Regions from separate parts of the Kribbella sp. NPDC056951 genome, predicted to be linked through region 3. Evidence: riboswitches for the same ligand, from Rfam matches in the RefSeq annotation. Region 3 holds a riboswitch; each other region holds the start of a gene.
What was found. A riboswitch is a leader RNA that binds a small molecule or an ion and turns the genes downstream of it on or off. The one in region 3 is predicted to bind cyclic di-AMP.

Region 1 (3,254 bases), 210 kb from region 3:
AGGTCTGCTGGTCGTCGACCTCGACCGCCCCAGAACTCCTTCCGAGACGGCGCCACCCTCGCTGGCGGGACTTGCCGACGGCCGCGCCGTACTCGAGTCCTTGGCCGCACAGCACGAGCCGCTGCCTGCGACCTGGACCGTGACCACCGCCTCCGGCGGAACCCACCTGTACTTCCGGCAACCCGCAGGGCAGCAGTTGGGCAACACCGCCGGTCGGCTCGGCTGGAAGATCGACACCCGAGGTTGCGGCGGGTACGTCGTCGCCGCCGGATCAGTCGTCGCCGCAAACCGGTACATCGTCCACATCATCCGCACGCCAGCACCACTACCCGACTGGATCTCTACCGCACTCGCTCCCGCCCCGACGCCGGCCGGCTCAAGCAGCGTGAAGCCTGCGGTCCTGCACAACGCCACCGCGTACGGGCTCGCGGCCCTGGCCAGCGAGCTCGACACCTTGCTGGCCACCGCGCCCGGCAGCCGCAATCACCAGCTCAACAAAGCCGCGTTCGCCCTCGGACGACTCCTGCCGTCCGGTGCCCTCCATCAAAGCCGTGTCCACGGCGAGCTGATCACCGCCGCTCACCAGATCGGACTCGGCGCAGGCGAGGCCGAACGCACCATCGCCAGCGGCCTGCAAGCCGGTCTGCGGAACCCACGGTGCGTGTAGTCGCCTCAACTGCGAAAGGACCTCAGTGCACCGTCCATGGCGCACTGAGGCCCTCTCCTCGTGTCAGGAGGCCTGCGTTCTCGGAGACCTCAGCGGCGGTACGCCGGAACCCCGCCATGTCCACATGAAGGTGGCCCACACGCCACCAACGTAGTCCGGCCTGCCGACCCGCGAGGGAGCCCGGACGGCCTGCTCGACAGCGACAACCTCGGCCTCGATCAGCTCCGGAGTGGCCGGCATGGACTGCCCGGTGATCGGGGACGGAACGACTTCGCCAGCCCACCACCTATACTCCGCGATCCAGCGGCACGTCTGGAGCATTCCGGTCACGAAATCACTGTCGCGGCCAGCAGCGCTCAGCTCGTCGGCGCGGTCCTCGATCGCCTGCCAAACCTCAGCGAACTCGGCGGCCGTCACGCCGGACAGATGCTCTAGTCGGACACCGCCGAAGTCCTTCGCCGTCAGCTTCACACCACAGCACGATCCCAGACCCCACCGACAATTTCCAGAGAAGCGGCACGTTGGGTGAAGTGCGCCGACGCAGGCTCGGCCCATGGTGGTGCAACGAAGCACTACAAGGCGCACCGCGGCGCACAAGACTTGTATATCCGGAGGCGCATTCACGGCGCGCCGCGTTCTCCCGATACAGGGGGCAGCGATAGGTGTAATCTCGGCTGCTACCTGGACACACCTACTGTCCAACCGCGGGTGTGTCAACGCCGAGTCCTGCCAGGCGCGCTCGCTCCCCTCGAACACCATATGGCGGGAGTGGGGGACCCAGGAAGTTGGGTCCCGATCGTGAGTGGTCGGGACTCTGGGGTGAAGTCCGCGGGAGTGGACCGGGCAAGTCTTTCCAGCCCGAACCCGACAGCTAACTCCGCAGGCGTCGGGAGACAACCATGACCGAGACCGAGCGTCGTCAGGCGACGGCGCCCGCCTTGCCGCCAGCCGCGAGTCAACCGGCGGGACAGTCAGCGCGCCGGCCTTGGAAGCAGCTGCTGCCCTTCCGATGGTTCGCGCTCAATGGAGTGAGTGCTGTTTCCACCGCGATTGGGTGGTGGACGCAAGTCAAAGCGCCGGGCGCGCACGGAAGCGTCGACGTGTGGTTCATTCACGCGACCCGAGAGAACTTCCTGACGTATTTTGGCCTCACCGCCGTCATCGCTGGTGCTCTGCTGGTCATAGTCGCGCAGTACGTGCAGTACCGCACATCCGCTGCAGAGATTTCCGAACGGGAACGGGAGCTCGCTAGCCGAGAGCATCGGCTCGGGGAGAAGGAGGACGAGATCGTCCGCCAGCACGCCGAACTGATGGACGCGCATAAGCAGCTAGAGGAGCAGTTGCTCCTCTCCAAGGTCATCCTGCGGCCTCTCATCGGTACGTCGATCAACCTCGGGAGCCTCGACCCAAGCACGCTCTCTGACGATCAGAAAACGCTGCCGGCCCGCCTGTACGGCGAGGCTTTGGTGACGATGCAGTCGGGCATTGTCGAGTACCTCGGCGGGAGTGTGTCCGACGTTCGTGTCATCTATTGGCAGGTGGAGGGGAGCACGCCGAACCGGATCCTTCGGGCCGTTGACCGACGAGGCGATCGGAAGAAGCCGACCTTGGTGATGCGGGAAGGCGACAGGAAGCGCGGAGACGAGGCGTTCAAAGCGCTGGACGCGCGGCAGCCCCGAATCTGGCATCTCGGCGAGGCCGGCGCGCCCATCGAGTGGGCAAAGCGCAAGGCATGGAAGGCGTTCGCTGCGCTCCACGTCTCGGGTGGAGAGGGGGACGTCTTCGGCATGGTGACCATCGACAGCCCGGACCCGCAGGCGATCACCGAGGATCATGTTCGAACTGCTCAGGTCATCGCGGACGCGTTCGCTGCCGTTTGTGCAAACTACACGAGATTCGATAGCTACCCGAAGGCCTAGTTTTCTGGCTTATGAGGGGTAGTGCTTGATGATGGCCGAGGTCTACGCGCCTCGGCCCGCACCTCCGCCCGGCCGCGAGCGAAGTACTCAGCGGGGTTCCGAGCTACCTCTTTGGCGCGCTCGACGCTGCCAGTGTCCTTGACGACCTTCACGATAGCCCCCTACTCGGTCGGGTAAGAACAGCTTTACACGCGAAGAGGCTCAGCAACAGGACCGCGAGTGTGTGTATGTACACAGAAGGAACGATTCGGGATGTATTTCGCTATCCCATGAGGTGTTAGATGCAGATCTGTGACCTGCCGTGCGCAGCCTGTGCGGCGCCGCAGGGTCTGCCGGATCGGCGCGAGGTCAGGTCCTGAAACTGGGTACATACGGCGATCGCTGGCCGAGATCGCCCACCGTTGCCGTCTCGCCCTAATCCTCAACGGGTGGAACGATCATCCACGTGTAGATACCTTTCCGCGAGTCGTAGTCGCACTCGTACCAGATGTCGTTTGCTTCGTCGTGTTCAAGCTTGTGCAGATCATTTGGTCCCCGGCAGGCGTCTGGGTCAGGAGTCTGTGGCCCGGCGCTCATTCGTCCCCGGTAAATGCGAGCTGCTCGGACTCCAAGTCGGCTGCATGCTTCGTAGCCGTTGGTACGGGGGCGCTCTCGCCCCTGTCGATCTT
Region 2 (3,254 bases), on a different contig from region 3:
CGCAGTCGCCGCCGGCGTCGACGGCATCGTCGTGACCGCGCCCTTCTACACCCGCACGCACCCGGCCGAGATCGACCAACACTTCCGCCTGGTCGCAGCGGCCGCCGGACTACCCGTGTTCGCGTACGACCTCCCGGTCTCCGTCCACTCCAAACTCGGCGCGGATCTAGTGCTGCAGCTAGCGGCGGACGGCGTACTGGCTGGCCTGAAGGACTCCAGCGGCGACGAGGCCGGCCTACGCAACGTCATCCTGGGCGCCCGCGACCGCGGCGACATCACCAACTTCAGCATCCTCACCGGCTCCGAACTAACCGTCGACAACGCCCTGCGAATGGGCGCCGACGGAGTAGTCCCAGGCCTAGGCAACGTAGACCCCCACGGCTATGTAAACCTCGTCAACCAAGCCACCGCCGGCAACTGGGAAGCCGCCCGCACCGAGCAGGAACGCCTAATCCGCCTCTTCGACCTGATCCGAGTAGGCGACCCGACCCGCATGGGCGTGAGCTCCTCCGCCCTCGGCGCCTTCAAAGCAGCCCTCCACCTCCGCGGCATCATCGAATCCGGCACCATGGCCCCACCCCAAATCCCCCTCAACCCCGACGAGATAGCCCAAGTCGAAAAGCACCTGGTCACCGCGAACCTGCTCTGACCGATACCTCGTCGATCTGTCGCCGTCATCTGGCGGGTTCGGGCGCGCGGTCAGCTCTGAAAGGGGTTTGGGGGCTGCCCCTGGATGCCCCGAGCTCTGGCCTTCCCAACGATGCGGGTTCGTGGCGAGACTCGTCGTACGAACGCGACCGCGTCCGGAGTGCTCGCGCAGGTTCTGTGTGACTTGGGGACGGATTCGACCGTTGAGGCTTACGTTAGATTCGCGTAAAGGTGAAAGTGGTTGAAGATCATCACGTTAGGGACACTGTGCGGTCGGGTGCCTGTTGCTCGGGCTCGGCTCGTGCCAGGGTCGTGCCACGAGCAATCGCTGAGGGGAATGTTGTGGAGCCGCTAGGGGATATGTCCGGACCCGAACGAGCCGTCGCCGCGGCGCGAGACCCCGACGAATACTTCGCTCGGGTACGCGCTGAGAGCGAAGCGGCCGCGGCTGCCGACGTCCGCGAGCGAGAGCAGCGACGCGCCCTCGAGACAAGAGTGAAGCTCTTGCGTCTCATCGGCCTCCGCGGTCTGGCAGAACGGCTGGCCGGCAGGGCCTGAGAAGTCCGGCACCCCGACTGAATTCGCCGTTGGGATGACCGAATGTGCGCGAAGTGTCGGCGTGGCGAGAGGTTTCGGCCTGCGCCGGATTCCGCCGGCCGTGTCGACAAGCCTTGTAGACAAGGCGAAACGCCGACGCTGAGCGTGTCCCGCGACGTTGCGAGCCGTTCCGGCATCGCTCTGCTACTGTCGCCGACAGTCCAGTGAGTAACTGGACTGTTTGTGTGTCAACGCCGAACCCTGCCGGACACACGGACTCCCCTCGAAGGACTGTGGCAGGGGTGGGGGACCCAGGAGGTTGGAGTCTCGACTGTGAGTGGTCGGGACCCTTGGGGTGAAGTCCGCGGGAGCGGACCGGGTCTTGACTCTCAGCCCGAACCCGACAGCTAACTTCACAGGCGTTGGGAGTTGTGCATGCTCGAATTCAACGGGCGTCGCAGGTCGGAGGCCCCCGACGTGCGTCCCTGGTACCGCCGCCTGTCGTGGTGGCGGTTGTCGCTGTGGGGCGTGGTGATCGCGGCCGGGCTCGGGGCCTGGGCGCTGCAGGTCGACTACGGCGAGGTGCTGCCTGGCCAGACCGGGTGGTGGATCTTCTCCGGCGACCGGAAGAAGATCATCCGGCTGATGGGGATGGTGTGTGCCGCGGTGATCGTCGCCATCCCGGCGTTCTTGGCCTGGGAGGCCGGCATGCGGGCGAAGCGGGCAGGCGCCCGCGAGAAGGACGAGATCGCGTTTCGCGTGCAGACGGTCAACGGTGTCATCGCCCCGCTGGCGGAACACTTGGGAGGGCTCGCGCAGCTGGACCCCGGCGAGACATTGCCGAGACAGCGACTCGCCGGCGCGGCGGAGACGGCCACCTTGGCTGGTCTCGCCAATCTGCATGGTGGAGCAGACGCCGGTGTGCGAGTGTGTCTGTACTTGGTGGAAGGCGACATCTCCGATCGTCGTCTGGTGTTCCGGCACCGCGCTGGTCGGGGTAATTCCAAGCCGATGCGCGCGGTGTTCGAGGGCGACGGCGGCCGCGGCACGGAGACCTTCAACGCGCTGGATGCGCGGGAGCCCCGCACCTGGCGTTACGTCGAGGGAGAGACTCCGGCGGTCGGTTGGAACCCCCGCAAGAAGTACCGCTCGTTCATGGCGGTGCCGGTCGCGTCGGGTGACACGCTGTTCGGGATGATCTCCATCGATGCTGTGGATCCGGCGGCGTTCCACGTCGCAGTGGATCTGCCGACCATTCAGACCGTGGCGGGACTCTATGCTGCGTTCCTGGCCGGGATGTCTGCGCCCAAGGATCATCCGGATCAGTCCGGAGCAACCTTCATGTGACGGCGGGCAACGATCCGTAAATTGCCTACCTAACACATCAGGTCTTCGTGAGTTTCCTCCGTTGCCCACTGCGACAACGCGGTCACGCTCTGCTTGCCTTGACGGAACAAGCCCTCCCGTCGCAGTTGAGAGTGAAAGGCAACCATCATGAGGTCAGCTTTTGTTCGCTCGTTCACGCGTCTGACCGCGACCGCCGCCGTGCTCGGCGGGCTGGTCGTCACTGTTCCGGCCACCGCGACAGCAACTCCCGCGCCGGCGCCGATCGCCAGTACGTCGTTCGGTCCGCAGTCGCGGGCCGATGACGCGATCGCGTGGTTCAGGGCCCGTAACGGCTCCACGTCGTACCAGGGGTACTGCGAGAAGGCCGTCGAGAACGCGTATGGCCGGACCGGCATCTATGCGTCGGCGATCGCCAACTGGAACGACGCCGTACGGCGGGGCGCGGCGCACCGGGGTGACCTGAACCCGCCGAAGGGAGCGCTGGTGTTCTGGAACATCAGCTCCTACGGACATGTCGGCATCGCGACGGGTGACGGCAACTTCTGGGCGACCAGTGTCAACGGGAGGATCGGCAAGGCGAGCCTGCCGTACTTCAACAGCTACCTCGGCTGGGCGCAGCCGAACTTCTAAAGAACTTGCCTACCGCAACGAACGCGGCTCGGCGACGGCTGCGAGGAAGCCGCCGACGAAGGTGTCGCCGAGTCCGACGGTGGTGGGGTTCT
Region 3 (3,254 bases):
GAAGGTGTGACGGTGAGGGTGACGAACATTCGGCCGGTCGCGGCTGATTCACTGCTCCCAGGTGCCGGGGCCGGTTTGGTCGGTCTGCGCGAGCGCGTCGTACTGGTTGGCGGCCGGCTGGCGACCGGTCCGACAGCGGACGGCGGCTGGCGGGTCGAAGGCTGGTTGCCGTGGCCGAGCGGCCAGACTGTCTCACCGGTTGAGGTGGACAAGGTCTCACCACTGGGTGAAGGGGAGCGATGACACGGCTGCTGATCGTGGACGACGAGGCGCTGGTTCGGGCTGGGTTGAAGATGATCCTCGAGTCCGATGGTGAGCTCGAGGTGGTGGCCGAGGCCGATGACGGCGCCGATGCCGCCGCGATGGTGACCAAGCACCGGCCGGACGTCGTCCTGATGGACATCCGGATGCCGCGGCTCGACGGGTTGGCCGCGACTCGTGCGGTTCAGGCGCTGCCGGATCCGCCGAAGGTCGTCGTACTGACGACGTTCGACCTGGATGACTATGTCTTCCGGGCGCTGCAGGCCGGGGCGAGCGGGTTCCTGTTGAAGGACACGCCTCCGCGCGAGTTGGTGCAGGCAATCAAGGTCGTTGCGGCCGGGGACGCGATGCTGTCGCCGGCGGTGACCCGGCGCCTGATCGGCCACTACGCCAAGGACTCCCGCGCCGATCGGCGCCGGGTCGGGCAGGAGCGGGTCAGCAAGCTCACCGAGCGGGAGCGCGAGGTGCTGGTCGAGGTCGGCAGCGGGCTGCCGAACGCCGATATCGGCAAGAAGCTGTTCATGAGCGAGGCCACGGTGAAGGCGCACGTCTCCCGGCTGCTGGTGAAGCTGGCCGCGACCAACCGGGTCCAGGCCGCGATCATCGCCTATGAGGCCGGATTGCTCACGGACGACTAGCAACAAAGAGAAACCGGCCGGGGGATCGTCGGAGGGGTGGGGGTCGACGATCCCGCGGCCGGTCTCGGGTCAGAGCGCCCGGGGGGAGGGCGCGCTGACGGGGGAGGACCTGACAGTCAGGTCAGACGCGGCCGAAGGCCACGCTCTTGGTCCAGATCTTGCCCTTGCCGATCCGGGTACCCGGCTTCGACGCGTGCCAGAGCAGGTTGCCACCGGCGTAGACGCCGACGTGGTAGACGCTGCCGCCACCGTTCTTGAAGAAGACCAGGTCACCCGGCTTGGCGGCCGCGCGGCTGATGTGCTTCGTCGCGGCGTACTGCTGACGCGAGGTGCGCGGCATCTTCTTGCCGGCCGCGCGGTACACGAAGCCGGTGTAGCCGGAGCAGTCGAAGCCGCGCTTCGACGTGCCGCCGTAGCGGTACGGCGTGCCCTTGAGCTTCGCGGCCTCGCGGAGCACCTTGGCCCGGAACATGTCGGCCTTGACGCCACCCTTGTTGCCGTAGAGCACCTTGTGCTTCGCGGCCCAGGTGAGGCGACCCCAGGTCGCGTGGTCGGTGGTGCCGCTGACCTTGATCCCCCAGGACAGCTGGAACTTCTTCAGGGCCACCACGGTGGTGTTGCCGAAGTAGCCGTCCGGACCCAGCCGCAGGGCGCGCTGGACGAACTTCACGGTCGGGCCGGAGTCACCCTTGCGGAGCAGCGGGCGGCTCTTGATCGTGGCGTGACCGCGGACCTGGGCCGGGCTCAGGGCCTTGGCCGAGGCGGTGGTCGGAGCGGCGGCGATGCTGACCAGGGCGCCGCCGCTGACGGCGAGACCCACGGACAGTACGGCGGCCGCGGCCCGCGGAGCTGCGGACCGGGAAGGCTTGCGGTGCTTCGGGAGAGTCCGAATGGCGGCGGACTCGGTATGGCTGACGGCGCGCGAAAGCGACGTCCGTCGGGCAGTGACGGGCATGGTTGTCTCCCGACGCCTACGGAGTTAGCTGTCGGGTTCGGGCTGGGAAATCTTGCCCGGTCCACTCCCGTGGACTTCACCCCAGGGATCCGACCACTCACGGTCGGGCCCCAACCTCCTGGGTCCCCCACCTCTGCCATTGGTTGTTCGAGGGGAGCGCAGGTGCCTGGCAGAGCTCGGCGTGACACCTGTGCAGTTCGTGTTGTTTACCGAACCGCCGACGACTGTATAACAGAACGATCACGACGCAAACCCTCAGATCGACAGAGACCCTCTCAAAAGGCCCTCAGAGCCTCTCTGACGGATCAATGAGTCTTGGTGAACATCTGGTGTCCTGAGCGCGTCTGAGCGTGCCGGAGGCGCCAAATGAGAGCTTCGATGTGAGCTGGGTCACACTTTATAGTCGCTGTCTGTGACAACGAGCACAGTGCGTACTCAGGTCCGGCTGAGTTCCTTGCGAATTCAGCCTTGTGCGAGCAGTGCCTGGAAGCGCTCGAGGCCGACGTTCCCGCCGCTCAGCACCACTCCGACGCGCTCGGGCAGCCCTTGGATCCGCCCGGCCAGCAGGGCCGCCAACGCGCTCGCCCCACTCGGCTCGAGGACGATCTTCAGCCGTTCGAACGCGAACGTCATCGCGGCCAGGATCTCCTCGTCGGTGACGAGTGCGAAGGCCCCCACCAACCGCCGGTTGATCGTGAACGTCAGCTCGCCCGGCGTCGCGATCGCCTGACCGTCGGCAATCGTCCGCGGTACGTCGATCGTCACCCGCTCCCCGGCTGCCAAGGATCGGGCGTGGTCGTCGCCGGCGGCCGGCTCGACACCGATCATCCGGATCCCCGGCGACAGCGCCGTGGCCGCGGTCGCGCAGCCGGCCATCAGCCCGCCACCGCCGACCGGAACCAGCAGCGCGCCGAGCTGGCCGACCTCCTCGATCAGCTCGAGCGCAACCGTCCCCTGCCCGGCCATCACGTCGTAGTGGTCGTACGGCGGGATCAGCGTCATCCCGCGGTCCCTGGCCAGCTCCGTGGCCAGGGCGGCCCGGTCCTGCGTATAGCGGTCATAGCTGACGACCTCCGCGCCGTACCCCTTGGCGGCTGCGACCTTCGTCGGCGGCGCGTCAGCCGGCATCAGGATTGCCGCCTTGCTGCCCACGAGTTGAGCCGCCAGAGCCACCGCCTGGGCGTGGTTCCCCGATGAGTAGGCGGTGACGCCTCTTGACAACTCATCTGGCGAGAGTCGGCTGATGGCGTTGAAAGCGCCGCGGAACTTGAAGGCCCCGATCCGCTGGAAGTTCTCCGCCTTCAGGAACACCTGCGCCCCGGCCCGCTCATCCAGGGTCCGGGACGTGAGCACCGGCGTACGGTGTGCGACGCCTGCGATCCGGCCCGCGGCGGCCTGGA

Region 1: it holds a riboswitch for cyclic di-AMP, as region 3 does, so the genes downstream of both, ACFTSF_RS04565 (hypothetical protein) here and ACFTSF_RS03615 (C40 family peptidase) in region 3, are expected to answer to the same signal.
Region 2: it holds a riboswitch for cyclic di-AMP, as region 3 does, so the genes downstream of both, ACFTSF_RS26240 (hypothetical protein) here and ACFTSF_RS03615 (C40 family peptidase) in region 3, are expected to answer to the same signal.

What each region holds. Positions count from the first base shown of each region.
Region 1 is NZ_JBHUQZ010000001.1:970,335-973,588, forward strand. Features, by position in the region: gene ACFTSF_RS04555 (bifunctional DNA primase/polymerase) at 1-667, shown strand, start outside; gene ACFTSF_RS04560 (hypothetical protein) at 731-1,138, opposite strand; cyclic di-AMP (ydaO/yuaA leader) riboswitch at 1,375-1,567, shown strand; gene ACFTSF_RS04565 (hypothetical protein) at 1,567-2,586, shown strand; gene ACFTSF_RS04570 (2'-deoxycytidine 5'-triphosphate deaminase) at 3,159-3,254, opposite strand, start outside.
Region 2 is NZ_JBHUQZ010000007.1:94,379-97,632, forward strand. Features, by position in the region: gene ACFTSF_RS26235 (dihydrodipicolinate synthase family protein) at 1-649, shown strand, start outside; cyclic di-AMP (ydaO/yuaA leader) riboswitch at 1,428-1,621, shown strand; gene ACFTSF_RS26240 (hypothetical protein) at 1,621-2,532, shown strand; gene ACFTSF_RS26245 (CHAP domain-containing protein) at 2,680-3,162, shown strand; gene ACFTSF_RS26250 (ADP-dependent glucokinase/phosphofructokinase) at 3,172-3,254, opposite strand, start outside.
Region 3 is NZ_JBHUQZ010000001.1:758,160-761,413, forward strand. Features, by position in the region: gene ACFTSF_RS03605 (histidine kinase) at 1-243, shown strand, start outside; gene ACFTSF_RS03610 (response regulator transcription factor) at 240-899, shown strand; gene ACFTSF_RS03615 (C40 family peptidase) at 1,021-1,854, opposite strand; cyclic di-AMP (ydaO/yuaA leader) riboswitch at 1,854-2,046, opposite strand; gene ACFTSF_RS03620 (pyridoxal-phosphate dependent enzyme) at 2,317-3,254, opposite strand, start outside.